DNA from 3 places in the Exiguobacterium sp. s5 genome. Region 2 is predicted to be linked to each of the others. Evidence: riboswitches for the same ligand, from Rfam matches in the RefSeq annotation. Region 2 holds a riboswitch; each other region holds the start of a gene.
What was found. A riboswitch is a leader RNA that binds a small molecule or an ion and turns the genes downstream of it on or off. The one in region 2 is predicted to bind thiamine pyrophosphate.

Region 1 (10,447 bases), on a different contig from region 2:
AGATGCGTTTGATCAGACGCTCGTCATGGCGCCGGTCGTACCGGATGAGCCAAACGTCAAAGAGGCGCCGGAGCAACCGGTCGCAGCAAGTGAACCCGTGAAAGACAAACCGAAACGGAAGAAGAAGTGGTGGCTTTGGCTCTTGCTTGCGCTCCTGTTGATCGGTGGCGGGATTGGGGCTTACGTCATCGCTGACGAGATGTCCCGTGCCGTCGTGCCGGACGTCGTCGGCATGACGAGCGACGAGGCGACGACCGAGCTCGAAACGGCCGGTTTTGTCGTCGAGGCAACTGAACGGGCAAGTGACAACATCGCCGCTGGCGACGTCATCTCGCAGACACCGCAAGCCGGACGGAAGCCGAAACGTGGGACGACCGTGACGATTGTCGTCTCGGCCGGAAAAGAGACGGTCGAGATGCCGGATGTTGAAGGACTGTCCCAGTCGTCGGCCGAGCGGACGCTCAAAGATCTTGAGTTCACGGACATCGAGATTCAGTCGGAGGCATCCGAGACGGTCGATAGCGGGGATGTCATCTCCCAATCGATCGCCCCAGGCAACGAGGTCGTCCCATCTGAAGAGACGGTGACGCTCGTCGTCTCGACCGGCAGCAATAAAATCGAACTCGCCAACTTGGCGGGCTATACGTTCGAGGAAGCGACAACGTATGCCGAACAGAATAGCTTGAAAATCGTCAAACGTGATGAGTATTCAACGAGCGTTCCTGCGAATCAAATCATCCGTCAACTCCCGACGGCCGGTACGGCAGTCGACCCGGGGACGGAACTGACCGTCATCGTGTCACAAGGGGTAGAACCGACGGACGTCTCGATTGAACGGGAAGTCAACGTCGAAATCGAGCCGCCCGCTGAAGGCGAAGAAGCCGAGGCACTCGAAGTCGTCATTCGGACGGTCGACGCCCGTGGCGAAGTCGAGGTGTTGCGTGATAAGATAACGGAGACAACGACTTACTCGTATACGCTCGTCATCGCACCGGACGAAGTCGGAACCGCGACGATTGAAGTCGACGGCGAAGTCGTTCGCACGGATACGGTGACTTACGCACAAGCAAAAGATTCACAATGAAGAGGTGGCGTGCGCGTCGCCTCTTTTTCTAAGGAGGGAATGGAATGAAAGGTACGATTATTCGATTACAAGGCGGATTTTATGACGTCATGACGGAAGAAAAACAAGAGATCCGTTGTCGCGCCCGCGGCAATTTCCGCAACCGGAACATCTCGCCGGTCGTCGGTGACGATGTCGACATCCAAGACCAAGGGGATGGTACCGGTTATATATTGGCTGTTGACGAGCGGTCGAACCATCTCGTCCGCCCGCCGATTGCCAACATCGATCAAGCGTTCTTGTTATTCTCGGTAAAAGAGCCGGCGTTCTCGTTCCATCTGCTCGACCGTTTCCTCGTCTTGATCGAGTCGAAGCAAGTCCATCCGATTATCGTTTTGACGAAAATGGATTTGTTGACGGAGGCGGAACGGGAGAAGATTCACGAAGCAGCGGCTTTATATCGTTCCATCGGCTATGAGGTCATCGAGACGTCGACCGAGGACGGGTCGGGGATCGAAAAAATCCGCGGGTCGTTTAAGGAGAAGACGAGTGTGTTCGCCGGACAGACCGGGGTCGGTAAGAGTTCGCTCTTGAACGCGGTCGCACCTGAGCTTGAACTTGCAACCGGGAAGATCTCGAAATCACTTGGGCGCGGTAAGCACACGACGCGTCACGTCACGCTGATCACGCTCGCTGACGGGCTCGTGGCCGATACGCCTGGTTTCTCGAGCCTCGAGTTCCCAGAAGAACTCGAAGTCGAAGAGATGCGCTGGTGTTTCCCTGAGTTCGTCGAGCGGCATGATGACTGTAAATTCCGCGGTTGTGCCCATTTGAACGAACCAGGTTGTGCCGTCAAAGCGGCCGTCGAGGCGGGAGAAATCGCTTCCACCCGCTATGAGAATTATGTTACGTTTATGGCAGAGTTAAACGATAGACAACGGAGGTACTAACATGATTAAAATTGCACCATCGATTTTAGCGGCGGACTTCGCCAATTTAGAGGCAGAAGTGAAGGCGGTCCAAGAGGCCGGAGCGGATTACATCCATTTTGACGTCATGGACGGTCAATTCGTCCCGAACATCTCAATCGGCCTACCGGTGTTAGCGAGCTTACGGAAGAAGTCGGACATGGTGTTAGACGTCCATTTGATGATCGACCAGCCCGAACGGTTCGTCGAAGATTTCATCAAGGCCGGGGCGGATATCGTCACGGTTCACGTTGAAGCGACGAATCATTTGCATCGCGTGTTGCAACAAATCAAAGCGGCCGGCGCCAAGTGTGGTGTCGTCTTGAATCCGCATACGCCGCTGTCATCGATTGAACACGTGCTCGATGACGTCGACATGGTGCTCCTCATGACGGTGAACCCTGGCTTTGGGGGCCAGGCATTCATCGAATCGGTCGTCCCGAAAATCGCGGCGCTGAGCGAGATGCGCCAAGCGCGTCGTCTCGACTTTGAAATCGAGATTGACGGCGGTGTCAACGCAGAGACGGCGAAATTATGCATCGACGCTGGAGCTGATGTGCTCGTGGCTGGTTCAGCCATCTATAACGAGCCGAGCTATAAAGACGCAATCGATAGCATTCGTCACGCATCTCGTGTATAATCGTCGATAGAACAACAAATATTGTCGCAAGGGGTGTCACATTCTGTGGCTGAGAGGCATTTGCTAACCCTTTGAACCTGTTCCGTTCACACGGACGTAGGGATGTGGCGAAAATGCACGTTGCTACTCGATAGCAGCATGGCGTTTACGTCATGCTGCTTTTTGTCGTTCGCTCATATAATAAGGAGGGAATAAGATGAAACAACGTTTAAAACTACAGGCGCTCATTGAAATCTCATTGTTCGCCGCACTCGGCTTGATCTTTGATTTGCTCATCCCGTTCCGGATGCCGCAGGGCGGATCGATCAGCCTGGCGATGTTGCCGATCTTTGTGATGGCGTACCGCCATGGATTAAAAGGCGGACTGGCGACAGGAGCGCTCGTCGGAACGTTGCAACTGCTGTTCGGGGCTTACATTTTCACACCGGTCCAGTTCCTGCTCGACTACACGTTCGCTTACGGTGTCGTCGGTATGGCCGGACTGTTCGCTGGTCAAGTGAAACGGGCCGCCAAGGACGAGGCGAAAAAGACGCTCGTCGTCTACTTGGTGCTCGGGGCGCTCCTCGGTTCACTGCTTCGCTACGGCGCCCACGTCTTATCAGGGATCGTCTTCTTCGCCGAGTACGCGGAAGGGCCGGTCGTCGCCTATTCGTTTGCTTATAACATGACGTATATGTTGCCGTCCTTCCTCGTGTCGGCCGTCGTCCTCGTTCTCTTGTTCGTCTCGGCACCACGTTTCGCCACGCTCGCGACCCGGGGCCTCCGCTAATGCGGGTGTTGATTGTGGCGGCCAGCCCGGAACCAATCTCGGGACTCCCTCGTGACGTCGATTACATCATCGGCGTCGACGGAGGGTACGAGACACTGTTGAACCAAGGGCTGAACCCGGATCTCGTCGTCGGCGATTTCGACTCCTTCACGGGCGAAGTGCCGATCGACGCCGTCCGTTACCCATCTGAAAAAGACGTGACCGACCTTGAGATTGCGCTCGAGGCGGCCCGTGGACACGGGGCGACGGAGATGCTCGTGTACGGCGCTCTCGGTGGACGCCTCGACATGACGCTCGGCAATATCGGGCTGCTCGAGGCATATCCAGAGATGCGTTTGTTCACGGCCGGGCAAACCGTTCGTCTTGTTGGAGCTGGGCGTCACGAGCTCCCACGTCAAGCCGATCATTATTTGTCGCTCATCCCGTGGAAGCGGGCGAACGTGTCAATCCGCGGCGTCAAATATCCGCTTGACCGTCACGATGTCGTCAGCCATGAGGCGCTCACGATCTCGAACGAGTGGGCCGGTGAGGCGGCGGACTTGATCGTGCACGAAGGTATGGTCCTCGTGCTGTATGTCAAAAAATGAACACAAAAAAATCCCATCGGCGAATGCCGCTGGGATTTATTTCGTTCGTGTATAAAAATTATACGCGTTCAACGAGACCTGATTTAAGAGCGCGAGCTGAAACCCAAACTCGTTTAGGTTTACCGTCAACGAGAATACGAACTTTTTGTACGTTTACACCCCAAGTGCGTTTTGTCTTGTTGAGTGCGTGCGAACGGTTGTTACCTGATTTAGGTGATTTACCTGTTACGTAGCATTTACGTGCCATGCGTTTCCCCTCCTTTTTTATGTGGGTTCGTCCTAATAGACACTCGTTTATATTAGCACGGGTTTTTTCACGATGCAACTAGAAAATCATAGGATGACAAGAAAAAAACTTGACATTACTGGAAAGGATTTTAATAATGAATGAGGGTTACGGCTACAATTGACCGAGTTTATGGAGCAGGTTCTTTTAATAACTAGGTACTTATTGTAGAATGTAGTGAAGGAATCATTCCGAATGAAGGAGGCTACTCCATATGGCAATTGAAATGAAGACAACATATGGCAATATTGACATCACGAACGACGTGGTCGCAACACTCGCAGGCGGTGCGGCGATGGAATGTTTCGGCGTTGTGGGAATGGCGTCTCAAGCTCAATTGAAAGACGGGATTGCAGAACTATTGAAGCGTGAAAACTACGCCCGAGGCGTGGTCGTACGTCAAGATGGAGAAGACGTACATATCGACATGCACATCATTGTGAGCTACGGGACGAAAGTGTCGGAAGTCGCATATAACGTGCAAAGCCGTGTAAAATACACGCTCGGTGAAACTTTAGGATTAAACGTTTCGTCGGTAAACATATTCGTACAAGGCGTTCGTCTGACGAATGACTGACGAGAACGAAGGAGGATTTGGTGTGGGTTTAAAACGTTTAGATGGATTGGTGTTCGCGAACATGGTCGCGAACGGTGCAGCCAACTTGAGCCAGAATGCGGATTATGTAGATTCGCTTAACGTCTTCCCGGTGCCGGATGGCGACACGGGGACGAACATGAATTTGACGATGACATCGGGTGCGAAGGAAGTGGCCGCACTCAACACGGCAAATATCGCTGACGTCTCATCGAAGTTTGCACGTGGTCTCTTGATGGGGGCACGCGGGAACTCCGGTGTTATTTTAAGCCAATTGTTCCGTGGCTTCGGTAAAGCGATCGAAGGAAAGACCGAAGTGTCGACAGTCGATTTCGCTGAGGCATTGAAACGTGGTGTCGACACGGCATACAAGGCGGTTATGAAACCGGTTGAAGGAACGATTTTGACGGTTGCTCGTGAAGCGGCCGACGAAGCGCTCCGTGCTTCAGAGTCGACGAGCGACTTCAACGAGTTCATGGAACGTGTGATCGTGGAAGCGAAAGCTTCACTCGAGCGGACGCCGGACTTATTGCCGGTCTTAAAAGAAGTCGGCGTCGTCGATTCGGGCGGCCAAGGCTTGCTCGTTATTTATGAAGGGTTCCTTGCGAGCCTCGAAGGAAAAGAGCTCGAGAAGCCACATGCACCGGTCATGGATGCGCTCATCGAAGCCGAACATCATGCCCACGCCGCGCAAGGATTCATGTCGACCGAAGACATCGAGTTCGGTTATTGCACGGAAATCATGGTTCGTTTCCAAGATGCGAAGTTGAAGGATGCCCCGTTCAACGAGGACGCGTTCCGCAACGAACTGTCTGAACTCGGGGACTCACTCCTCGTCGTCGCAGATGAAGAGTTGCTTAAAGTTCACGTTCACGTCGAGACGCCAGGCGACGTCATCACGAAAGGACAGCGTTACGGTGAACTCGTCGCTGTCAAAATCGAGAATATGCGTCAACAGCACTCGACCATCTTAGAAGAAGAGCACGGCGCGAACCAACATGGCGTCCAACCGACGGCTCCGAAGGCGAAAGCACCGTATGCGATCGTCACGGTCGCCATGGGTGAAGGCGTCAGCGACTTGTTCCGTTCACTCGGTGCGGCTCACGTCATCGAAGGCGGTCAGACGATGAACCCGTCGACGGAAGATATCGTCAAGGCGATCGAAGCGGCCAACGCGGACCATGTCTTCATCTTCCCGAACAACTCGAACATCATCATGGCTGCCGAACAAGCGGCATCGGTCGCACCTTGCGGCGTCTCGGTCATTCCGACGAAGACGGTGCCACAAGGACTTGCGGCAGCGATCGCGTTCAACCCGGAAGCCGATGTGGAGACGAACGAAAGCGTCATGAAGACGGCGGCTAGTACCGTCAAGTCTGGTCAAGTGACGTATGCGGTTCGTGATACGAGCATCGACGGTGTCGAGATTCGTAAAGACGACCACATGGCGATCGCCGAGAAGAAAATCGTCGCCTCATCGGCCTCGAGCCTCGAAGCGGCGAAGAAATTAGTCGACGCCCTCGTCGATGCCGACGACGAGATCATCACGATCCTGACGGGCGAAGGTTCGTCAGCAGAAGACGTGGAGGCACTCTCGGCGTACATCGAGTCGAAGAACGACGAGATCGAAATCGAGGTTCATGACGGGAAACAACCGCTCTACTCCTACATTTTTAGTGTGGAATAAGCTGTAACTCAGCCCTACCTTCTGTATAATGAAGGTAGGGTTTTTTTGAAAGGGGGAAATGCGATGAAATATCGCAGTGTGTTTGATATCATCGGACCGGTCATGGTCGGTCCATCGAGTTCGCATACGGCGGGCGCCGCCCGCATCGGTCTCATGGCCGGAAAACTGTTCGGGCGGACGCCACGGCTCGCGCACATCACGTTTTATGGGTCGTTCGCCGATACGTATCGGGGACACGGGACCGATGTGGCCATCGTCGGTGGCATCATGGGCTTCGATACGTTCGACTTACGGATCCCGCAAGCGCTCGATCTCGCGAAAGAACGTGGCATCGAGGTCGTCTTTGAGACGAGCGATGCGCTGACGGATCATCCGAACACGGCCCGCGTCCGCCTAGAAGACGAGGACGGCACGTTTGAGATCGTCGGGATTTCAATCGGCGGCGGGACGATCGAGATCACCGAGTTGAACGGATTCCCGCTCAAATTGTCGGGCGGCGGGCCGGCACTCGTCGTCTTGCACCACGATCGCTTCGGGGCGATCGCGGCCGTGACGGGGATTTTGGCCAGACACGAGCTGAACATCGGCCATATGGAAGTGAGCCGTCATGAGAAAGGCAAGCAAGCGCTCATGGCGATCGAGATTGATGATCATTTGTCAAAAGACGTGTTAGCGGAAATCGAGCGGTTACCTCAAATCGAGCGGGTAGCCATCTTTGGGGAATAAGGAGACACCAATATGTTTAAATCAGTAGAAGAATTAGTCAGAACGGCAACAGAGCGGGGCATCCCGATCTCAGAAGTGATGATTGAGCAAGAAGTACACGTCAGACGCTCGACGCGTGAAGACGTCGTCGGCATGATGGAACGCAACCTCGAGGTGATGGAAGAGGCGGTTGCGCGGGCACTCGAAGGCGTGACGTCCGTGACGGGGTTGACGGGGAATGACGCCGTGCTCATGACCGACTATATCCGCTCGGGCAAGTCGCTCGCTGGGGATTTGATTTTAGACGCGGTCGCCAAAGCGATCGGGACGAATGAAGTCAACGCGGCGATGGGACGCATCTGTGCAACCCCGACGGCCGGTAGCGCCGGTGTCGTACCGGGTACGTTGTTTGCGGTCAAAGAACGTCTGGAGATGGACCGCGAGGCAATGGTCCGGTACTTGTTCACGTCTGGTGCGTTCGGGTTCGTCGTGGCCAACAACGCCTCGATTTCAGGGGCGGCCGGTGGTTGTCAGGCGGAAGTCGGTTCGGCGACCGGAATGGCCGCGGCGGCCATCGTCGAAGCAGCCGGTGGGACGCCGGAACAATCGGCGACGGCGTTTGCGATCGCCTTGAAAAACATGCTTGGTCTCGTCTGTGACCCGGTGGCGGGTCTCGTCGAAGTGCCGTGTGTCAAACGGAACGCCATGGGTGGAGCGAACGCGATTGTCGCGGCCGATATGGCCCTCGCTGGTATCACGTCTCGCATCCCTTGTGACGAGGTCATCTCGGCGATGCATGAGATCGGCCAGATGATGCCGACCGCGTTGAAAGAGACAGCCCGCGGCGGACTTGCCAATACGCCGACGGCCCGCCGTCTCGAACGAAACATCTTTGGAGAGAAAGAAAATGTCGAGAAGTGAGGCGCTGACGACGCTCAAAGGGGTCGGGCCAGAGATGGCCAAAAAATTAGAGACGATGGGTCTCGAACGAATCGAGGACGTGCTGGAGCACGTCCCGTTTCGTTATGAAAATTATAATAGCGGCACGGTGACGACGGCCATCCACGGCGATCTCGTCAAATGGAGCGGAACCGTCCAAGCGGAACCGCTCGTCCGTTATTACAGTAAAGGCAAGAACCGGCTCCAATTTCGGCTATTGCTCGAGGAACGCTACGTCGTCCACGTGACGATGTTCAACCGGGCGTTCTATAAAGACAAGCTCACGCTCGGCGCCACCGTGACGGTCAAAGGGAAATGGGACATGAACCGGATGACAATCAGCGCGACCGACCTCGAGTTCGGTGAACTGTCGGACGGGCTGCAACCGATTTATTCGCTTCGGGCCGGGTTGACCCAGAAGAACTTCAGCCGGATCGTCAAGCTTGCGTTTGAACAGACGACCTCGTTCGAGGACCGCCTGCCGGAATTGATTCGGCAACGCTATCGTCTCGAGGACCGGGAGACGATGTTAAAAGGGATGCATTTCCCTGATTCGGTCGAGACGTACAAACAGGCACGCCGCAGTTACGTCTATGAAGAATGTCTGCTCTATCAATTGAAGCTTCAGGCGTTCCGGAAGATGGAACGGTCGGGTAAAGGCCGTGCCCTCACGCTCGATAAGCCTCAATTGAACGAATTCGTCAAACAACTTGCGTTTCCGTTGACCGGGGCGCAGACGCGTGTCATCCGGGAAATCGTCGGGGATTTAGAAGTGCCAGAACGAATGAATCGGTTGCTACAAGGGGATGTCGGGAGCGGAAAGACAGTCGTTGCCGCGATCGCCTTGTATGCGACGGTAAGCGCCGGCTATCAAGGGGCGCTCATGGTCCCGACCGAGATTTTGGCTGAACAGCATCTCGCCTCGCTTCAAGCGCTGTTTGAGCCGTACGGGATTCGAGTCGGTTTATTGACGAGTTCGGTCAAAGGCAAGGCCCGTACTGAGTTGCTTCAGGCCATCAAAGCGGGGGACGTCGATATCATCGTCGGGACGCACGCCTTGATCCAAGGGCCGGTCGAGTTCTCGCGCCTACATTTAGCCATCACCGACGAGCAACACCGGTTCGGAGTCGAACAGCGCAAGATGCTCCGTGACAAGGCGGAGCTCGCCGACGTGCTCTATATGACGGCGACACCGATTCCACGGACGCTCGCCATCAGTGCTTTCGGCGAGATGGACGTTTCGACGATCGATGAGATGCCGGCCGGCCGGAAACCGATCGAGACGTATTGGGCCAAGACCGACCAAATCGATCGGGTCCACGCGATGGTCGACCGTGAACTGACGCTTGGACGCCAAGCTTACGTGATTGCCCCGCTCATCGAGGAATCGGACACGCTCGAGGTCGAGAGTGCGACTGCGCTCTACGAAGTGTTGCGGGAACGTTTCCCAAACTACGCGGTCGGTCTCATGCACGGAAAACTGTCGAGCACCGAGAAAGATGACGTGATGAAGGCGTTCGCCAGCAATGCCCTCCAAATCCTCGTCTCGACGACGGTTGTCGAGGTCGGCGTGAACGTCCCGAACGCCTCGCTGATCATCATCCATGATGCGGAGCGGTTCGGCTTGGCGCAACTACACCAGTTGCGCGGACGCGTCGGTCGAGGCGCCGACCAATCTTATTGTATATTGGTAGGGGACCCGAAGTCCGATGTCGGCAAACTTCGTTTGAAGACGATGACGGAGACGAACGATGGATTCGTCTTGGCCGAGAAAGACTTGGAATTGCGCGGGGCCGGTGATTTCTTTGGGACGGCCCAAAGCGGTCTTCCGAGCTTCCGCGTCGCCGATCCCGTACTTGATTTAAAAGTGATGGAAGTGGCGATGCAAGACGCGGTTCGTCTGCTCGGCAGCGAGGCGTTTTGGAATGAAGCGACGTATGCGCCGCTCCGTCAATACTTGAAGCGACTCGACTTACTCGTCGGGAGCCGCTTGGAATGAGAAACAACACTTGAAAATACAATCTAAAGAATATATACTGCTATTAGTACCAGGTATTAAGTTCTTTAGCATAGAGTTTAGGAGGGAACTGAATGCGGGTACCTAAGAAAGAGCGGCAACGCTTATTGCAAGAAACGATTGATCGTAACCCGTTCATCAAAGACGAAGAGCTGTCGAAGCAGTTCGCCGTCAGTATTCAAACGATTCGT
Region 2 (10,447 bases):
TTGATCGCCCACGGTGGGGAAATCGGACTCCATGGCTATAACCACCAGTCGCTCGTCACGGCCGATGAACCGATTGACCCGACGTACGGGTACATCCCCTGGCAAGATAAAGACGAGATGAAACGGTCATTGCTTCAAGCCGAGTCCGTGTTTGAGAACTATTTCCCGGCCGAGACGCTCAAGTCATATGTCCCGCCGTCGAACGCGCTCAACCGGACTGGGGTCGATGCGATCGCCGAAGCGTTGCCAGAACTGCGCACGATTGCTTCGCTCTACACGGGGGAGCCGGAGAGCGGGGACTTCGTCCAAGAATTCGAATTTGATGGGACGCATCCGAACTTGTACCATTTCCCGCGTGTGACAAGCGATTACGGGGAAGAGCGCGGATCGATTTTCCAAATGGTCGACGCGATCGCCAATTTCGGTGTGTTTTCACACTTCATTCACCCCGATGATGTCATCGACCCAGACCGGGCCTTTGGTCGGGACTGGGATACGATGTTCGCGAGTCTGCGTAAAATCGTCCATGACGTGAAAGATCAATATCCTCACCTCGAGGCGTATACGCAACACTACGCGACCGAAAAGATGGTCACATACCAACAAGCTGATTTGAACGTCACGTTTGATGAGTCGACCGTCTATTTGGCCGGGGAAGGGCTCATCAACCCGTCCCACTTCACGATTCGCCTCAAACCAGGCCAGTCACTTGAGACAGGAGAGTTCGATTTCGGGACGGTCGAACAGTGGGAAGCCGACCGTCCGCTCTACCTCGTCAAACTGACATCGGCGAACGCTGAAATCGCCATCAAGGGGGAAGCGCAATGAGAATCGGGCTCGTATTAGAGGGGAGTTATCCGTACGTGAGCGGAGGCGTCTCAAGTTGGACGCAGACGTTGATTGAGGCGATGCCCGAAGTGTCGTTTGAAATCATTTCGATTCAACCGACAGAGAAGCGTCCGGAAGACATGAAATATGTGTTCCCGCCGAACGTTTCAGGGATCACTCACTTGTATTTGAGCGACGTGGGCGAGCGAGCGAAAGGGCGATTGAAGTGGGGCACTGAGGACGAACAGAACGTATCGGACTGGCTCATGTTGAAAAGTCCGAACCGGCAAGCGCTTCGTTTGCTTGGGAAAGAAGTGCCTTCAAGTCAGGCGTTTTTCGCAAGCGAGTTCTTTTGGAAAAATGTCAAGGCGGCCTACGCCGAGGAAATGAACGGAGGTTCGTTCATCGACTATTTCTGGATGTGGCAGAGTATGTACACTCCGATTTTACGGGTGCTCCATCAACCGCTCCCGAAAGTCGACCTCGTTCATTCCGTGTCAACGGGTTATGCCGGTGTGGTCGCGTCCTACATGAAAGAGACGCAAGGGATTCCGTTCATCTTGACGGAGCACGGCATCTACTCGCGGGAACGCGAAGAGGAGATTCTACAGTCGTATTGGATTCCAGCGCCGTATAAGCCGAGGTGGGTCCGTTTCTTTCACCATTTGTCGCGTGAGGCCTATAACGCGGCCGATGAGATTATCACCTTGTTCGAGCGGAACCGCGAATATCAGGAGTGGATTGGCGCCCCGAGCGAGAAGACGAAAATTATCGCCAATGGCATCGCCGACCGACAAATCCAGGCGACGGTCGACCGTCCGGAGCACGACCTCTTTCAAATCGGTGCTATCGTCCGCTTGGTGCCAATCAAAGATTTGAAGACGATGATTTACGCCGCCAAGATTTTGCAGGAGCGGCATCGTCTGTTCAAACTGACGATTATGGGTCCGCTCGATGAGGATGAAGAATATGCGGAAGAGTGCCGTCTGCTCATCGAACAGAGCGGACTGACCGATTATGTCGAGCTTGTCGGAAAGGTTGATGTCCAAGCCTATTTGCCGAAGTTTGATTTACTTCTGTTGACGAGTATCTCGGAAGGTCAACCGCTCGCGATTCTTGAAGGAATGGCAGCCGGCATCCCGTGGGTCGCGACCGATGTCGGGGCTTGTTCCGAGCTCTTGTACGGCCGAGAAGACGACCCGTTCGGTCCAGCCGGGTTTATCGTGCCCCCGGTTCATCCGGAAGCGGTCGCGGACAAGGTCGAGTGGATGATGGATTATCCGCAGGAGCGGATGCGTTTCGGTAAGAACGGGCGGGAGCGGGTCCGTCAATACTATCGTCTCCAACAAGTCGTGGACCGCTACAAAGCCATCTATGAAACGAGGAGGGAACAGTATGGCGGGCATCGGGTTTAAGCTGCAGAAGTTGTTCCAAGAAGACTACTATTCGTCCAGGTTGAAGGCGTACACGTTCTCGGGCCTCGTCACATCCGGACCGTGGTTGATCGTCATCTTGGTCGTCGGGACGATTCAATGGTTGGCGTTCCAAATGCCGACGTTATCGCTCGCCGAACGGACGCTCTTCATGATCTCGGTCTCGTACGCGTTCATCTTCTCGCAAATCTTGTTCAGCTTCCAACAGCTCGTCGTCACCCGATATGTGGCGGACTTGTTTTACGAGAAGAAGGCACATGAGATTTTCCCGGTCTTCACCGGGATGCTCAAAGTGACGATCCTCGCCGCGACGATTCTGTACAGTATCTTTTGGCTATTGTCGCCGCTCGATTTTCTGTACAAACTGACGTTGTTCGTTTTATTCATGACGATCAATGTCATCTGGGTCATGTTCTTGTTCTTGAGTGCCGCCAAGTATTATCAAGCGGTGGCCTATAGCTTCTTGCTCGGCGGACTCATCTCGGTCGGGAGCGTCTATGCGATTAGCCGTCTCATGGTCAATCCGTCGAGTCTCGAGCTGTTGCTCGGTTTCACGGTCGGGATGATTGTGACGTTGTTCGGGTTGTTCTTCGCGATGCTCCGGACGTTCCCGCTCCGTTACGCGGTGAAAGAGTTCTCGTACTTCAAGTACTTCGACCGCTATCCAGACTTGTTCGCCATCGGCGTGTTATACGTGCTCGGGATTTGGGTCACGAACTTTATCATCTGGTTCGGAGAAGGACGCGTCATCATCGCAGACTCCTTCTTGTTTAATCCGTATTATGACACGGCCATCTTTTGGTCGTACTTGACGATTATCCCGACGCAACTCCTGTTCGTCGTCGCCGTCGAGACTCGGTTTTATGAGCGCTATCGCACGTTTTATGGATTGATCAATTACGGAGGGGCGCTCCATCAAATCGAGAAGGCGAAACAGACGATGACGTCCGTATTGAAAAATGAGTTGATTCGACTCGCGCGCAGCCAAGGCGTCGTGACGTTGTTCGCCATCCTCATGGCAGGCGTGTTCGTCGGTTGGATCGGTGTGCCGGACGAAATCGGTCAAATCTTTCGGATGACGACGCTCGCGGCGTTCGCGAACGCGATGATCCTTATTTTGACGTTGTTGTTGCTCTATTTCGAGGATCGACGCGGGGCATTGTTCGTCAACATCTCGTTCTTCACGTTGAATGCGTTGTTCACGCTCTTGCTCTTGCCGCGCGGCATCGATTGGTACGGCGTTGGCTTTGCTGTCAGCACGACAATCACGTTCTTCTTGGCCGGCCTGCGTTTGATCTATTACATGGGCAAAGTCGATTATTACGTGTTCGCGGCCTCGAATCGACGCAAGCTCGGTACCGAACGGTTCTCCCAAATGGGGACGTTGTTGAACCGTCGCTTCTCGCGATAAAGGGTTTTCAACATGGAAAAAGACTGATATGATGTGGTCGTAGACGACCGAATTTCATAATGTTTACCACTAGGGGAGTCGCGTGACGCGGCTGAGATGGACGAGGTCCAGACCCTTTGAACCTGATCTAGTTCACGCTAGCGTAGGGAAGTGGGCGAACCGATTGTTCTCGTACACTTTGTGTAAATCCGACGCCGCTTCCGTTATGGGAGGCGGCGTCTTTTTTGATCACAAAGGAGGATACATGAATGACATTCACCGCACATCTTCGACAAGAGGCAGATGCCTTGTTTCAAGCCAGCTTTGACCATCCGTTCGTCCGCGAGCTCGGAACAGGCGAACTCGACGAGGCGAAATTTAGGCATTACGTCATGCAAGATTCATACTATTTGAACCAGTTCTCCAAAGTACAGGCGAAAGGCGCGACCCTCGCCCCGAACATGGAAGTCGCGAGCCGCTTTTTGACGCATGCGCTCCATACCATCGAAGCAGAGCATGCGTTGCACCGTGAGTTTTTCACCTTGCTCAACGTGACGGAGGCGGAGTGGGCGACGTTTGAGCCGGCCCCGACGGCTTACGCCTATGCGCTCCATATGCAACAGGCCGGTCCGACGCTCGGTGATGTGCTCGCTTCGATTTTGCCGTGCTACTGGGTCTATTATGAGATTGGGGAGCGATTGAAAGATGCGACACCCGATCATCCGATCTATGCGACGTGGATTGCGACGTACGGTTCGGAATGGTTCCGCGATCTCGTCGAGGAACAGCTTGAACGGCTCGACGTGCTCGCCGGACAAGCGACAGCGGAAGAACGGGTCCGGTATCAACAGCTGTTCTTGAAGAGTTGTTATTATGAACATGCGTTTTGGGAAATGGCGTGGACGCTCGAGTCGTGGGATTTACCGGCGGGGGTGACACGATGAAGCGCGACTTATGGGACAAAGTCAGAGCCGAACGGCCACTCATCCATAACATTACGAATATCGTCGTCGCTAACTTTTCGGCGAACGGGTTGCTCGCCATCGGCGCTGCGCCGGTGATGGCGTCAGCCGTCGAAGAAGTCGCGGACATGGCGTCTGCGAGCGATGCGCTCGTACTCAATATCGGCACACTCGATGCGACGACGGAACGTACGATGATTCGAGCCGGACAGGCGGCGAATGAATCGAGCCGGCCGGTCGTCTTCGATCCGGTCGGTGTCGGGGCGACCGCGTTTCGACGTGACGTCGCTACATCCATTTTGCAACACGTCCGCGTGACGGTCATCCGAGGCAATGCCGGAGAAATCGCGACATTAATTGGTCTCGACGCGGCGGCGCGCGGCGTGGACGCTGGGGAAACGCGGATTGATTTGAATCACATCGCGCGCGCGGCGGCACGACGCTACAACTGTGTCGTTGCCGTGACCGGAGAGACGGATGTCGTCAGCGACGGGGACGCGACGATTGAAATCAAAGGCGGCACCGCAGCAATGGCCCGGACGACAGGGACCGGTTGTTTACTCAGTGCGGTCGTCGGTGCGCTCCTTGCGGTCGAATCCGACGCGTTGACGGCCACGGCGACAGCGCTCGCCGGATATGCCCGGTGCGGCGAACTGGCTACCGCTTTGGCGGAAGGACCGGGCGACTTCCCCGTTCATTTCTTGAATGAACTCGGCAAGATGACAGCCGTCGAGTTGCCGAGCGACCGCATTGAGGTGGTGTCATGATGCGGCCGCAAGTATTGACGATTGCCGGTTCGGACTCTGGCGGGGGAGCAGGAATCCAAGCCGATTTGAAGACGTTTCAAGAGCTAGAGGTGTTCGGGACGAGCGTTCTGACGGCCGTCACCGCTCAAAATACGCGCGGGGTGCATGGGGTCGAAGCGGTGTCGCCGGAACTCATCACGCAACAACTCGATGCAATCGGTTCGGACTTTTCGATCGCAGCATGTAAGACCGGGATGTTATTTGATGCGGCGCGCATCGAGGCGGTCGCTACCGGGGTGAAACGTCATGTCTTCAACCGACTCGTCGTCGACCCGGTCATGATTGCGAAAGGAGGGGCTCCGCTTTTACAGAACACGGCGGTCGATGCGCTCAAGACCTCCTTGTTGCCACTCGCGACAGTCGTCACGCCGAACGTGCCGGAAGCGGAAGTGCTGACCGGGTTGACGATTCGATCGTTTAATGATCGTCTCGAGGCGGCTCGGCGGATGTTAGCGTACGGCGTGCGCGCGGTTATTTTAAAAGGCGGCCATCTCGAAGGTGAAACTGCCGAAGACTTGATCATGACGGAGTCGGAAGTGTTCCTTCTCTCGGCCCCGCGCATCCAGACGAGCGATACGCACGGTACCGGTTGTACATTTTCGGCGGCGCTTACAGCGGAACTTGCCAAAGGTCGTTCTATCATGGAGGCGGCGGTGACGGCGAAGCGGTTCATTCAAAGCGCCATCACCCATGGCCTCGAGATCGGCGCCGGACACGGACCGACGAACCATTGGGCATATGTGGCGTATGGAGAGGAGGGTGTGACGATTGAATCCATCAAGGCGGGCACTCGCTGAACAGTTGCGGCTTTACTTCGTATGCGGGACACCGAACACGAAAGACATGTTACGGACGGTCGAAATGGCACTCCAATGTGGCGTGACATGTTTTCAATTTCGTGAAAAAGGTAAAGAGGCACTGTATGGGGATAAAAAAGAAGCGATGGCAAGGACCCTGCAAGCACTTTGTCGTTCGTACGACGTCCCGTTCATCATCAACGACGATGTCGAACTGGCGGCGCGCATTGATGCGGACGGCGTGCATATCGGACAAGACGATGCCGAGGCCGCAATCGTTCGGGAGCGGATTGGTCCAGATAAGTGGCTCGGTGTCTCGGTCCACACGCTCGAAGAAGCGGCAGCAGCCATCGAGCATGCGGATTATGTAGGCATTGGCCCAATTTACCCGACGACTTCGAAAGAAGATGCCGGGGCAGTGAACGGGACGACACTCATCCGCCAAGTCCGAGACATGTATCGAGAGCTGCCAATCGTGGGGATTGGCGGCATTTTACCGGAACATGTCCCGATGATTCGGAACGACGGGGCGGACGGCGTCGCCGTCATCTCAGCCATCGCTTCTGCACCGGATGTGGCCATAGCCACACGGCGTTTCGCTTGTCTCTGAATTCAAATCGAGGAGGAAGACAGATGAACGTATTTGTAATAGGCGCGAATGGACAGATTGGAAAACAGCTCGTGGAACGATTGCACGAGGAAGGGAAACACCAAGTCACGGCGATGGTTCGAAAACAAGAGCAACTCGATAACTTCACATCAAAAGGCTATCAGGCCGTCCTAGGCGACCTCGAAGGTGACGTCTCGTCACTTGAACAAGCAATGTCTGGCATGGACGTGGTCGTCTTCGCAGCCGGTTCAGGTGGTAGCACCGGAGCCGACAAGACGCTCCTGATTGACCTTGACGGCGCGGCGAAAAGCATCGAGGCTGCCAAGAACGGGAATGTTAAACAGTTCGTCATGGTGAGCGCCTTGAAAGCAGAAGATCGTTCGGCATGGCCGGAAGAGATGAAACCATATTATGTGGCGAAGCACCATGCGGATCGTCTGCTCGAGGAGAGCGGGCTTACGTATACGATCGTCCGTCCGGGCGCTCTCACAGATGACGCCGGTACCGGCAAAGTGAAAACGGGTGACGTATCGACTGGTGAGATTCCGCGTGCAGACGTGGCGGCCTTCTTGGCACATCTCATTGGTCATGACGCAGCCCACAATCAAGCGATTGACCTCGTCAAAGGTGACACGGCGATTGAGGACACATTATAAACGAGATGACGACAGCGAGCGGACTTGGTTCCGCTCGCTTTTTGTATGGATGTGTCCGTGAACTCGACAAAGGAATCGCTTCGACCGATAGAGAAAGTAAGAGATGGATTTGTCAGAAGAAAGGGGTCTATCCATGACCGCATTATTTCTCTATATGGCCGTTTATTTGCTTCCGGCTTTTCTATTGAGTCACCTTGCTCTTGACGTATTGCTCCGCAACCCGCGCCAAGTCGAGCATCGGTTGCTCAGTCTGTTCGTGTTCGGTTATGCGATGCTGTTCTTGGCCGAGTTCGGGCGTCATTTGTCCCCGATCGAAGCGAGTCCGGCCTTCGTGACGTATTGGTTCGGTAACGCCGGAATTTTGATTTTCGTCTGTTCGGTCCACTTCATTGTCAAAGTGACGGGCGTCGGGGCGAAGTTACCGAGATGGATTTATCCGTATGCCATTTATTTGCCGCTCGTCCCGGTCGCCTTGACGTTCATCCGTCAAGAGAACATCTTGAACAGTCAGCGGTTCGACCAAGTCGGTGTCTGGATTTATCCTGAGTTCAACGCGTCTTATTTGACGACGATGACCGTCGGTAACGTGTTTCATTTTCTTGTGATCCTATTATTGATGTATGCCCTTAAGCGGTCCGAGCGCTTCGAGCATCAACGGGTGCTGCGCATGCTCATTTGGACGGCCGTCGCCGTTCTTGTCTGGGACATCGTCTTCGGATACGTCCAGCTCCGCGGAATCATGCCGCCTTACGCGTATATGTACGGTGGACTTGTCTGGGCGGTCGCTCTCGTCGTCGCGATGAATCGACTTGATTTCCTAGCGTCTTACGTCAAACGGTATGGCACGCTCTATAACTTGAACCCGTCGGCGATTCTGCTCGTCGATGATCAGGGACAGATTGAGAGTGCGAATCCGGCCGCGCGCACATTGTTTCATACGGTCCGTGTCGTCAATGAACGTTTTGTCGATTTGTTGCCCGAGAAAAAGCGGGACGAATGGAGTGCGCATTACGACCAACATTTCCATGCGCAAAAAAAGTTTCTCGAGTTCGAGACGAAGATTCAGACAAAATCGGGACAAGAACGGTACGTCGTCATCGATGGTGATTTCGTCTATATCGATCAAAAAATACACGGCATGATTTTGATTCGAGACGTCCATTCGTTCAAAGAAGCCGAACAGTCGATTCGCTTCTTCGCCTATCATGACCCGCTCACGAAACTCGCGAACCGTCGGGCGTTTTATGAGCAGGCCGACCAGGCATTATTGCAAGCGGACACGGTCGCGCTTGTCGTCATCGACCTCGACGGCTTTAAAGGAATCAACGACACGTACGGCCACCAAGTCGGCGATGATTTTCTCATTCATCTCGGTGAGTTGCTTGAGATGGCGACGCCGGAAGCGGGACTAGCCTCGCGCGTCGGCGGGGATGAGTTCTATATGTATGTGCCGAACGTCGATGCAGATGACATCGTTGCGTTCGTCGAGCGCTTGCAGTTGCTACTGACGGAGCGGCCGTTCCGGCTCGGAGGAGAGACGATTCCGATTCGAGCGAGCATCGGGGTCAGCGTCGCACCGGATCAAGGGGAGGACTTGGACACGCTCATTCATAAAGCTGATCAGGCGATGTATCAAATCAAGCAACACGGTAAAAACGACTATGCGATTTATGACGAAGTGTTACATGGACCGAAATAACGGGAACGAGAATGAAGATGGCAATTTGATAGAGGAGGAGACAATATGACTGAAAAACCATTAGTGACGATGCGAGCCGAAGGGGAAGCGACGAGTGTGAAGACGACGGTGCATGTGCGTGACCTCGAACCGTTCGTCGTCGATGAACCGGAACGTCTCGGCGGGACGGACGCCGGTCCGAACCCGCTCGAATATTTGCTCGGGGCGTTGTCGTCGTGTACGACAATCATGATTGCCTACGTGGCGCAAGACCAAGATTTCAACTATGACGGGGTGACGTTCGTGACCGAAGGAACGCTCGACCCGCGCGGCTTCCAAGGCGTTGAAGGAGTACGGACGTATTTTGAGAAAGTACACGTCAACATCGTCCTCGATACGACCGAATCGGATGAACGGATTGCGGCGCTCCAAAAAGGCGTTGAGGCTCGTTGTCCAATCCACAATTTAATGCATGCGGCCGACGTCGACATCACGGCGACGTGGACACGGAAGTGAGGATGGGGCGACCCATCCTTTTTTGATGTAGACAGGAATGTTTGCCGACGAGCACGAACAAAAAGAGACGTGAGAAAGGAGGTTGTCATGGATATTCGCCCGATGACACAGCAAGACGCCCGCGCGATTCAAGCGTGGACGTACGAGGCACCGTATGATTTCTATAACCAAGAAGCTTCAGCGGAAGGGCTGGATGAACTGATGGCGTATCAGGCCGTCCATGACGAGGCGTTGATCGGTTTCTATTGTCTCGGCACGTACGCACAAGTGCCGAACGATACATACGTCTACGATGACACATGCGTCGACCTCGGGCTCGGCATGCGCCCGGATCGAACGGGACGGGGACACGGGCGTACGTTCGTCCGGTTGGTGATGCAAGAAGCGGCGCACGAAGGCAAACCGCTCCGGTTGACGGTGGCCGCGTTCAATGAGCGGGCCATCCATCTCTATGAGCAGCTCGGGTTTCGACAGGTCACTTCGTTTGAAAAAGGGGCGACCCGTTTTCTCGTCATGACCCGATAATCAGCCGTACTGTTTCTGATGGGCTTTCTTTCGCTTCAAATAGTCCTCGTCCGCCCGAAGCTGGTCCCATCGCTCTTTGAAGATGCGGGCCGATTCCGCTTTCTCCTCGTCGATTTGTCGGTCGTGGAGATCGCCGTCGTCCTTATATTTTCGTCCACCTTTATAGTTGGCGTAACGTCTCGCCCGGGTATAGCCCATCTGGATGAATTTGCGGGCCATATCCATTCCGACGAAATCATCGTTGGC
Region 3 (10,447 bases), on a different contig from region 2:
GCAACACTACTTGGACGAAGTCGGCGAAGGGGCCCGGGTCAGCCATATCGTCGTCATGGGGATCGGCGAACCGTTCGATAACTTTGACAACTTGGTCGACTTCCTGCGTGTCGTCAAGGACGAGCGCGGTCTCGCGATCGCGCCGCGTAAAATCAACGTCTCGACGAGCGGACTCGCCGACAAGATTTACAAGTTCGCGGACCTCGATTTGCGCATCAACTTGGCGCTGTCGCTCCATGCGCCTAACGACGCGCTACGGACGCAAATCATGAAAATCAACCGGGCGTTCCCGCTCGACAAGCTCATGCCGGCCATCCGGTATTACGTCGAGAAGACGAACAAACGAATCACGTTCGAATATATTCTCCTGTCGAAAGTGAACGATCTACCGGAGCACGCCGAGGAATTGGCGGCGCTCATCGACGATATTAAGGACAAGTCGTACGTCAACTTGATCCCGTATAACCCGGTCAACGAGCATATCCAATACGAGCGCAGTACCTCGGAGGACATCATGGCGTTCTATGATGTCTTGAAGAAGCGTGGCATCAACACCGGTGTCCGCCTTGAACACGGGACTGACATCGATGCGGCATGCGGCCAGTTGCGCAGTAAACATATGAACGTCGAAGGTGCGAAATAAGTGGACTCCTTGAATCGAATGATTCAAGGAGTTTTTTTTCATAGAGCCGCTCCGGCGAAGGAAAGACGGACATCGCCCCTAACTCTGCGGAACGATTTTGAAAAATCTTGAATAGACCTCGTCCGCTCAGGGAATAGTCAGTTGAAATCAATGTAGAGAGTGGAGGCAATTCAATGGAGACAGTAAACGCTGCGTTATGGATTCGAGTCAGAAATACACTTGGGGAAGGCCCGTGTTGGGATGCTGAACTGAAACGGTTCTATTGGGTCGACATCGAAGGACACACACTTTGGTGGTACGACGAAAAGGAAGACGAGCTGTCATCGTTCGATATGGGACAACAGATCGGGTTTGCGGTCCCGAAAGTGACAGACGGCGTCGTCGTCGGCTTGAAAGACGGCATCTATGAATGGGACGAGGGATCGAAACGACTCGATAAACTCGTCGAACTCGATGACCCGGAAGGGGATCTTCGCTTCAACGACGGAAAGGCCGACCCATACGGACGAATCTTTGCTGGGACGCTTCATCTCAACGACGAGGAGAACGAGGCGACGCTCTATCGCTTGAACCGTGACGGCACGACCGAGGTCATGCTCAGTGAACTGACGCTGTCGAACGGTCTGACATGGTCTCCGGACCACTCGACGTTCTACCATATCGATACACCGACCGAGACGGTCCGCAAATACCCGTTCGACTTGAAAACAGGAACACTCGGGGATGGGGAAGTCGTCATCGATTTCAAAGATGAGGAAGGATTCCCGGACGGCATGACCTCCGATGAGGACGGCTTTTTATGGATTGCCCACTTCGCGGGCGGACGCGTCTCGCGCTGGAATCCGAAGACGGGTGAAAAAGTGCTCGAGGTGCTCGTGCCGGCCCCGAATGTCACGTCATGCTGTTTCGTCGGTGATGACTTGAAACAACTTGCCATCACGACGGCGCGCGAAGGGATGGATGACGCGGCGCTCGAGGCCCATCCGGACGCAGGTTCGGTCTTTAAAATTGATACAGATGTGAAAGGGATGCCGCTCTATCGGTTTGGTCGATAAGGAGGTACGAAGATGGTAAAACGATTGCTCGTTCGTGCGGGAATCGGTTTGGCGCTCGCGGCGGTCGCTCGGGTCGGGATTCAAAAGCTGTTGGAAGCGAATCGGGAAGACGATCATACGTATTTGAATCCGCGGTGGGATGAGACGCCGAGTGTGGATGCCGACAAGGACGCGGATGAGGTCGGTCTGACCCAGCTCGACTCGATTTATCGAGCCGAATGGCAGGCGAACGCCTATCCACGCTCAGAGGCCGAACGCAAGGCGTTAGAAGAATAGGCAGGAGAACACGTCCGGAAACGGGCGTGTTTTTTCTTGACAAGACGTCACCGACCCGTCAATATCTAAAAAGTAATGATTACTATTTAGGAGTGGGTAGAATGAGACGAATCCCGATCACCGTGCTGTCCGGTTATTTAGGAAGCGGTAAGACGACACTATTGAACCACATATTGAACAATCGGACGGGCAAGAAATACGCCGTCATCGTCAACGACATGAGCGAGTTGAATATCGATGAGCGATTGATTGAACAGGGCGGTTTTTCGAGGACGGACGAAAAGTTGGTCGAACTATCGAACGGCTGCATCTGTTGCACGCTCCGTGAGGACCTGCTCGAGGCGGTAGCAGAGCTTGCGAACGACCTTGACCTCGACGGAATCATCATCGAGTCGTCCGGTATCTCAGAGCCGATCCCGGTCGCCCAAACGTTTACATATGCCGATGACGCCCTCGGCATCGATTTGACGAGCCGAGTCTATATCGATGCGATGGTGACCGTCGTCGATGCGTTTCGGTTCTTAACAGATTTCAACTCGGGCGAGTCGCTCCATGAACGTAATCAGGCGATTGAGGCGACGGACGTCCGCGAAGTCGTCGACCTACTCGTCGACCAAGTCGAATTCGCCGATATCATCGTCTTAAACAAGGCGGATCGCGTGACCGAGACCGAACTCGGCGAGATGACCGGACTGTTGAAGGCGCTCAACCCAACCGCGAAGCTGTTGACGTCTGTCCATGCGAACGTGGAATTGACCGAGCTGTTGGATGTCAATTTGTTCGATTTCGAACAGGCGATGCATGCGGCCGGGTGGATTCAAGAACTTGAGACAGATGTGCACACGCCGGAGACGGAAGAATACGGCATCAGTTCATTCGTCTATCGTCGGCGTCGGCCGTTCCACCCGGAGCGTCTCCATGCCTGGATCGAGGCGTTTCCGGAAGAAATCGTCCGCGCGAAAGGGTTCTTATGGATTGCTTCCCGGAACGACCTCGCCTGTCTGTTTTCACAAGCGGGTTACGCCTCGACGCTCGAACATGCCGGGCGCTGGCTCGCGACGCTTCCGGAAGATGAGCGTCGTCACATGTTCACGGCCGAACCGGAACTCGCCGCCGACTATGTCGAGCCGTACGGGGACCGACAGACGGAGCTCGTCTTGATTGGGCAGCGGATGGATCGAGCCATCATCGAACAAGAGCTCGATCACTGTCTGCTGACAGATGAGGAGATGGCGCTGGATTGGTCGACGCTCCGGGACACACTTCCGGGGAACGAGGTCGTCACGTTCTCATAAGACCGTTTACAAAATGAAAGCGGTCGTCTATACTGATTCTTGCATAAACAACCGCATACATTGGACTACACTAGGGGTGCTTCGGCTGAGATGTGAGCATGGCTCCAATCCCTTATGACTCGATCCGGGTAATACCGGCGTGAGGAAGTGTGGCACTTTTTCTAATGGATTAAAATTGGACGAGTGGCCGCATTCTCATGGATGCGGCTTTTTTGTGTACACATAATAAGGGGGAATAGAACATGAACAAACAATGTGGAACGAGCCCGATCGTCGGGTTCCGCTTTACACTGAGCCCGATGACGACTGATTTCGTGAGCATCATCAAAGGGGCGTTGAAGGAGACGGATTTACAAAACGTCTGGCGACATACCGATGACGTGTCGACGGTCATCCGTGGACGAAGTGAGCATGTATTCGATGTGGCTAAGACCGTGCTGTCACACGCGACGAAGACAGGGGAACATGTGTCGATGAGCGGGACGTTCTCGGTCGGGTGTCCAGGGGATACGGCCGGAGATGAAGTGCTCGTTGTGTCGAGCGAACCGCTTAATGGTCCCGTCGGTCCGCAATATGTCTCCTCACAGTTCGCGCTCTATCCGCTCGGTGATGACGACTATATGGACATCATCTACGAAGAAATCGCTTTTGCGAAAGAGCGAGGTGTCTTCAATGACTCGATGCATTACGCCTCAGGTATACATGGGGACATCGAGCCGGTGTTCGCTTTCTATGAGGCGACGTTTGATCGCGTCCGACAGAAGACAAGCCACGTCGTCATGACGGTGACGTTCAGCGTGAATAGTCCGTCACACGAGGGACGCATGGATGCTTAAATCGTGGAAGTTAAAAGAGATCGTCTTGTTGTCGATTTTATCGGTCGTGTTCGCGGTGGTCTATTTGGCGTTCGTCCATGCTGGGAACTTGTGGGCCGGTCTGATTGGACCAATCGCCTACGAATGGATTTTTGGGATATGGTTCATCGTCTCGATTATCGCAGCTTATATCATTCGCAAGCCTGGGGCTGCATTCTTGTCCGAAGTGCTTGCGGCGACGATTGAGATGATGATTGGCAACGCCATCGGACCGCGCATCATTTTAGTCGGGATCGTTCAAGGGATCGGCGCCGAAGCGGCGTTCGCTTTGACGGGTTATAAACGCTATGATCTTTGGGTGCTCATGCTCGCCGGATTCAGTGCTGCTGTGACAAGTTTCGCATATACGTACGTCATGGGAGGGCTCAATGCCCTCAGTCCGACATATGTGGCTACGATGTTCGCACTACGCGCAACGAGCGGGATGTTGATTGCTGGTCTGGGCGGTAAGATTTTGAGCGACTTGTTGCTTCGGACGGGCGCGCTTGATGGGTATGCTCTCGCGCGACAGGACCGTATGCATGGTTGAGGCAGAACATCTGACATTTCGTTATCCGAACAAGAAATGCGATGTCTTGACGGATATCACACTACGTCTAACAAAAGGGAGAACGGTCATTACAGGGGCAAGTGGGTCGGGAAAATCAACATTGCTCGCTTTGATGAATCGTCTCTATCCGGACAATTGTGATGGCATCGTGACGGGCAGATTGCACTTGTTCGATCGCTCTTATGATACGTATGAAGCTGGCGAAGTGAACCGGCGCGTCGGAACGGTCTTTCAGGACCCGGACAGTCAGTTCGTCATGCAGACGGTCGAAGAAGAATTGATTTTCACGCTCGAAAACTTTGCCGTCGCGAGAGACGAGATGATGGCCCGTGTCACCACAATGTTAGAGGCGTTGCATTTGACCGATTATCGTCACCGTACCATCCATGATCTATCGGGGGGAGAGAAGCAGCAAATTGCCGTCGCTTGTGCCTTGATTGGCCGCCCCGAGTGGCTCCTCCTCGATGAGCCGCTCGCTCACCTCGATCCTGAGACCGCCCATCATTTCGTCCGTTGGCTCGACGGCGTCGCACAGACCGTAAACGTTGTCGTCATCGAGCATCGGCCATACATATGGGGTGATTTCTTTGACCGACAAGTGAAGCTCGTGAACGGGCGCATCGACTATGATGGGCCGTTCATCGTCCGACCGGATTATGCGTTCTCTCCAATTAAAGTTGAACGAGGAAAGGAAATGTTATTTCACATACCGGAATTAAAACGAAAAACATTTCAATTAGCAGCGAGCGAGTTAAAGGTCGCTGAGGGTGATCTCATTGCGGTGCTCGGTCGAAATGGTAGCGGAAAGTCGACATGGCTGCGAAGCCTAGCCCGGAAACAGCGTAAAGTCGGCCTCGTCCCGCAATCACCGGCGCATCTATTCGTTACGAATGATGTGACTCGAGAACTCGCATATGGCCATAATCGCCCGATTGAGGACGTCTCAACGCGGCTCGGGCTCGAATCAGTGCGTGACCACCATCCACTCTCCCTTAGTCACGGTCAAAAACGAAGGCTCGCCATCGGAGTGATGATGCTGTCTAATAAACAACTGATTGCGTTTGATGAACCGACTGCCGGACAAGACGAGGTATCGCTTCGTGCGCTCTATGACTTAATGGTCGAACGAACACGATCCGGCCAGACGATTTTGTTTGTGACGCACGACCTCAGCTTCGCGCGGATTGCGAACACATATTATTTGATGTGTGACGGCGACTTGAGTGGGCCATATGACGCTTCACTCTGGGATGAAAAAGAATTACTACGCACCCACGGCTTATTGATGGAGGAATCGCGATGACATTTCATGAGATGAACCCGACGATTAAATTTCTGACCGTGGCATGTCTCATGTTCGGTCTCGCCTTCATGTATAACCCTTGGACTCCGCTTGCTGTTTTTCTCGGAACAGTTACACTTCAAACGCTATTCTCTGCCGTGAGCTGGAGAAGATGGGGGTTGTTCATGATCCCATTCTTATTCACCGCGCTCGGGACATTGTGGACGACGCTCGTCTTTGGAAAGCAATCAAGCGGAGATGTCGTGTTCAAGCTGTTTGGCAATGATGTGACCGATGAGAATGTGATGCTAGCAGCGACGCTCTCCTTACGTGTGTTGGCATTCACAGCCATGTCGCTTCTGTTCACGCTGACGACGGACCCGAAACGGTTCGTCTACAGTTTGATGCAACAAGGAAAGCTATCACCAAAAATCGCATATAGTGTCTTCGTCGGTTTTCGTTTCTTTCCGATTCTAAAAAAAGAACTGATGCAACTATATGAAACGCATGCGCTACGAGGCGTACGTTTGGAGACGAGACTCGATCACATCCGCCACGTCCCCAAATTAATCGTTCCGCTTCTTGCTGGATCTATTCGCCAAGCGGAACGAATCGCGTTCTCGATGGAAGCACGTGGGTTTACGGGGGAACCTCGAGCGACGTACGAGGTTGTCCCCGTCACCAGGAACGACTTTCTGTTGGCGTCGCTTTTGCTCCTATTGTTTGGAGTGAGCGTATGGATTGGCATATAAACGAAACAAGACGACTCACTCGGAGTCGTCTTGTTTCGTCTCTTTTACAATTCTAAATTTCGGTTTGATCGATTCGTTATTGAACGCCTCGAGCACGGTGTTCTCGTTGGCCATACGAATCTGTTGCGGCTCGCCTTTGGAAGTCGTGCCGATACAGAACATATGCGCCTCATGGTCGGCAAAGAGCGCCTTATACGGGGTGGCATGATGCATCAAGCGTCCCGGAGAGCCCCAGCCGACGATAATCATACCTCCGCTCACCTCGACCTCGTCGAGCGTTTCCTCAACGTAATGAAAGTTGACTTCGTCGAGTTGCGATTCGACGTACGGCAGATTGTCATTGATGGCGAGTGTCGGGACGAGGCTGATGACGCGCATCTCACGGATCGGTTGATCGAGATGGTTCCGCATGAGCATATACGCCCGCTGCGTTGTCGTACCGGACAAGAAAGCATCGCTCATCCGTGGCGAATAGATGATGACGGCACAGATGACGCCGTCGACGACATCTGTGAATTCGTACGAACGCAAGTAGCGCTTCGTCTTGTCCTCATTGAAGACCGACTTGACACGAATCGTCACTTCCTCGATATGGGTGTTCATAAGGTTTCCTCACTTTTAATCAAATAGTGCCGGGTCAGACCCAGCCTGAGAACCATTCCAAGTAGCGGATTGTGTAGCGCGCGACACTTTGGGTTGCCGACGCCTTGTCATCCGGTAAATAAGACACATCGGTTTGATATGACTCATAAAACGACATCACATCATTGACATACTGTTCACTGCGGTTGTACTCGAAGATGGCGTTTCGAATCGAGTCCGTCGTGTCTGCCTTCGTCCCGCCGTGCTCGCTCAAATAGTAAGCGGCCGTATGGGCCGAGTCGACGAGACTGTGCGGGTCGGCTTTGCCATCATTGTTGCCATCGCGTCCGAGACCGCCGTACTGTTCGATGAGCGCGAGATCCGTCAAATCGACTTCGTCCTCAGGGACATCGCCTTTTTGATCGTCCGTGTCATATTGCCAACCGAGCCACGTCCGCGGCATGAATTGGAACGGTCCGATCGCCCCGACCGATGAACGCATCGATGAACTGTGGGAGAAAATTGTCTCGACGCGATGGACGGCGGCAAGTAAGCGCCAATCGACGTCATACGTGGCCGCGGCATCCTCATACACATCGCGATGGACGGACGGGACGCCATGGTCCCCGTAATAGGCCCGGTACAGGGCGTTGTTCACTTTATCATGTTGACCAAACCAGCCGATTGCGCCGAGGCACAGCACGATCACAAGCATGAGACCGGTCAGTCGCAAAATCAATCGTTTCAAGATTCCGCCTCCTAGCTTTCTAGACAATACCCGAATAGTGTAGCATATAGCTAACAGGAAGGACAGGAGTGGATATAGATGCTCGAACAGGCCGTCTTTACCATCATTCTCATGTATTTGTTGATCGTTCAATTGTTCAACGCCCGGTTGATGAAGCCGATGATCGAAACGCTCGGTCGTGGACGTGTCTATGAACAGACAGTCAAGTCGTCGTGGGGGCTCAGCCTGCTTTTGCTCGCCCTCGTCTTCTTGTTCGGCGTCCCGCCAGACATGGTCGGTCTCGGATTCGCCCCGCTCGAAGGGGACATGTCCGCTTGGAAGTTTTTCTTTTTCACGACCATCCTCATCTCCGTGCTGCTGGCGTTTTACTTGCTCGTCAAAACCTCGTCTCGGTTACGGCGGCGGTTACGTCCGTACTATGAGCTCGAAATCGAGCGGTTGCTCTTGCCGCGGACGGATATTGAGGCGAAGGCCTGGAGCGCCGTCTCGTGGACGGCAGGTGTGACCGAGGAGTTCATCTTCCGTGGTGTGCTCCTCTACACCGTCAGTCTCTATCTTGACGTCTCATCCCTGACACTCGCCTTCATCGGCGGCGCCTTGTTCGGGTTGGCCCACGCTTATCAAGGCGTCAGGGGCGTCCTGGTCACCGGGATCGTCGGCTGGGGACTCGGCTATTTGTACTTGGCGATGGGTGTATTATGGCCAGTGATGGTCGTCCATGCCTTACTCGACCTTATCGCCGGGCCGATTCATGTCGTCGATGCAGAAACTGACTGACGGCCGCCTCATAGGCGGGTTGATCTTTCAAGATACAGTTTGTGTGCTCGGCCCCATGGATGAGGGCTAACTCGTTTTGCCGGTTGAGCGCGTTCATCTCGACCGACATCCACGTCGGCACGAAATCATCTTTCGTTCCGTGGATGAACAAGACGGGCGCGTCAATCGCGGCGAGATCGTGTTTGGGCCGGACTTGATGCATCCGGAAACCGGCCCGCGTCCACAAGAAATAGTTGATCCCTGGCAAGAGCAGGTCCCCGGGCAACCGGTGCAACACGTTCAGCTGATGGCGCATGAGCTGTCTCATATCGTCAAACGGACATTCGGCGATCAAGAAGTCGACGTCGGTTAACGGTCCGGCCTGTAAAATCGAGGCAGCTCCCATCGAGACACCGTGCAACCCGACTTCCGTGACCACTTCATTGGCCCGCAACCAGTCGACCCAATCGGTGATGTCATGCTTTTCGTGGAAACCATAAGAGGCGTATACGCCCTCTGACTCACCGTGCGATCTCAAGTCGACAGCGAGCAGGTTGTACCCGAGGCGATGGAACATCGCCAAATGCGGGGCCATGAAACTGTGGGAGGCGGTATAGCCGTGAACGAACACGATCCATTTCGTCGACCCTTCATTGCGGTAGACGCGTCCATACAGCCGGTAGCCATCCTGAGAACGGAGCGAGACGTGCTCGAACGGCACGTCATGATAAAACGATTGATCTTCTTTCGTATACGGGGCCAAGAGCATCTCTGGCGTCTTGCGTTTGCCTCGCGTCATGCGCTTGAACGCATAATAACTGATGGCATAGTAGCCGGTGAATAGTGTTGCAAGTCCAACTTTCCATCTCTTCTGCATCTGAACCGCTCCTTTCTCCATTATTGTACCCGAAAACGTGACGATAGTTCACCCGCAGTGTCGGTTTGACGGCGGGTTCATGCCGTTAAGCAAGGGACATACCGATGATTGTCCCGTTCGTTTGAGCAGTATCGTCTTGCTATGATGGAACCAGACAATCATCAAGGTGAAGCGGGAGGAGACGAAGCGATGGGGCGAGAGGTGATGGATCAGTTGCTGCACGCGTGCTTGACGGGGCAGGTGGATTACAAGACCGCCGAAGGGGTGACCTTCTATCGTGCCCCGGTCAACGGCCATCGTCAGCATGCGATGGTACTCGATGTGCTGATTGACCGCTATGTGCTTGAGCCGGCACGACCGATTGAACTGTCCGTGTCGGACGTGGCGCAAGCGATTGGGTCATCGGCGGACGAGGTCTTCCAATCAGTCCTAGCGCTCGCCCGCATCACTCTCGTCTCGCAACATATCGAGGAAAGACTAATCCGGGTCGATTCGGCCGGAATCGACGAGCATGGGAACATGACACTCATCATCGGTTTCAACGCCTGGTTGACGCATCATTTAGGAAAACTCGTAAGTGCATCGATTGAGGAGCCACTTCACGCGCACGTCATCTGACAAACAACAGGGAAGGCCGCCTCAATCGCGGTCTTCCCTGTTTTGATGTCGGGGCGACGGTTGGAGCAGGCCGTCCTGAAGCATGAGGACCCGGTCACAGACGTCGAGCATCCGTTCGTCATGGGTGATAACGATGAC

Region 1: it holds a riboswitch for thiamine pyrophosphate, as region 2 does, so the genes downstream of both, thiT (energy-coupled thiamine transporter ThiT) here and tenA (thiaminase II) in region 2, are expected to answer to the same signal.
Region 3: it holds a riboswitch for thiamine pyrophosphate, as region 2 does, so the genes downstream of both, KNP60_RS11680 (YkoF family thiamine/hydroxymethylpyrimidine-binding protein) here and tenA (thiaminase II) in region 2, are expected to answer to the same signal.

What each region holds. Positions count from the first base shown of each region.
Region 1 is NZ_JACSLK010000002.1:168,773-179,219, reverse strand. Features, by position in the region: gene pknB (Stk1 family PASTA domain-containing Ser/Thr kinase) at 1-1,084, shown strand, start outside; gene rsgA (ribosome small subunit-dependent GTPase A) at 1,129-2,013, shown strand; gene rpe (ribulose-phosphate 3-epimerase) at 2,015-2,671, shown strand; TPP riboswitch at 2,691-2,791, shown strand; gene thiT (energy-coupled thiamine transporter ThiT) at 2,868-3,440, shown strand; gene KNP60_RS04995 (thiamine diphosphokinase) at 3,440-4,027, shown strand; gene rpmB (50S ribosomal protein L28) at 4,086-4,274, opposite strand; gene KNP60_RS04985 (Asp23/Gls24 family envelope stress response protein) at 4,528-4,890, shown strand; gene KNP60_RS04980 (DAK2 domain-containing protein) at 4,913-6,595, shown strand; gene sdaAB (L-serine ammonia-lyase, iron-sulfur-dependent subunit beta) at 6,659-7,321, shown strand; gene sdaAA (L-serine ammonia-lyase, iron-sulfur-dependent, subunit alpha) at 7,334-8,221, shown strand; gene recG (ATP-dependent DNA helicase RecG) at 8,208-10,238, shown strand; gene fapR (transcription factor FapR) at 10,331-10,447, shown strand, end outside.
Region 2 is NZ_JACSLK010000001.1:63,785-74,231, forward strand. Features, by position in the region: gene KNP60_RS00435 (DUF2194 domain-containing protein) at 1-828, shown strand, start outside; gene pelF (GT4 family glycosyltransferase PelF) at 825-2,243, shown strand; gene pelG (exopolysaccharide Pel transporter PelG) at 2,224-3,672, shown strand; TPP riboswitch at 3,734-3,838, shown strand; gene tenA (thiaminase II) at 3,921-4,595, shown strand; gene thiM (hydroxyethylthiazole kinase) at 4,592-5,380, shown strand; gene thiD (bifunctional hydroxymethylpyrimidine kinase/phosphomethylpyrimidine kinase) at 5,380-6,216, shown strand; gene thiE (thiamine phosphate synthase) at 6,188-6,826, shown strand; gene KNP60_RS00470 (SDR family oxidoreductase) at 6,850-7,482, shown strand; gene KNP60_RS00475 (diguanylate cyclase domain-containing protein) at 7,616-9,181, shown strand; gene KNP60_RS00480 (OsmC family protein) at 9,227-9,676, shown strand; gene KNP60_RS00485 (GNAT family N-acetyltransferase) at 9,764-10,201, shown strand; gene KNP60_RS00490 (DUF4385 domain-containing protein) at 10,202-10,447, opposite strand, start outside.
Region 3 is NZ_JACSLK010000005.1:149,529-159,975, reverse strand. Features, by position in the region: gene rlmN (dual-specificity RNA methyltransferase RlmN) at 1-643, shown strand, start outside; gene KNP60_RS11695 (SMP-30/gluconolactonase/LRE family protein) at 817-1,698, shown strand; gene KNP60_RS11690 (hypothetical protein) at 1,711-1,974, shown strand; gene KNP60_RS11685 (GTP-binding protein) at 2,076-3,269, shown strand; TPP riboswitch at 3,332-3,432, shown strand; gene KNP60_RS11680 (YkoF family thiamine/hydroxymethylpyrimidine-binding protein) at 3,512-4,105, shown strand; gene KNP60_RS11675 (ECF transporter S component) at 4,098-4,673, shown strand; gene KNP60_RS11670 (ABC transporter ATP-binding protein) at 4,666-5,997, shown strand; gene KNP60_RS11665 (energy-coupling factor transporter transmembrane component T family protein) at 5,994-6,728, shown strand; gene KNP60_RS11660 (DUF1643 domain-containing protein) at 6,744-7,331, opposite strand; gene KNP60_RS11655 (lytic transglycosylase domain-containing protein) at 7,366-8,058, opposite strand; gene KNP60_RS11650 (CPBP family intramembrane glutamic endopeptidase) at 8,137-8,835, shown strand; gene KNP60_RS11645 (alpha/beta hydrolase) at 8,792-9,691, opposite strand; gene KNP60_RS11640 (hypothetical protein) at 9,881-10,309, shown strand; gene KNP60_RS11635 (ABC transporter ATP-binding protein) at 10,331-10,447, opposite strand, start outside.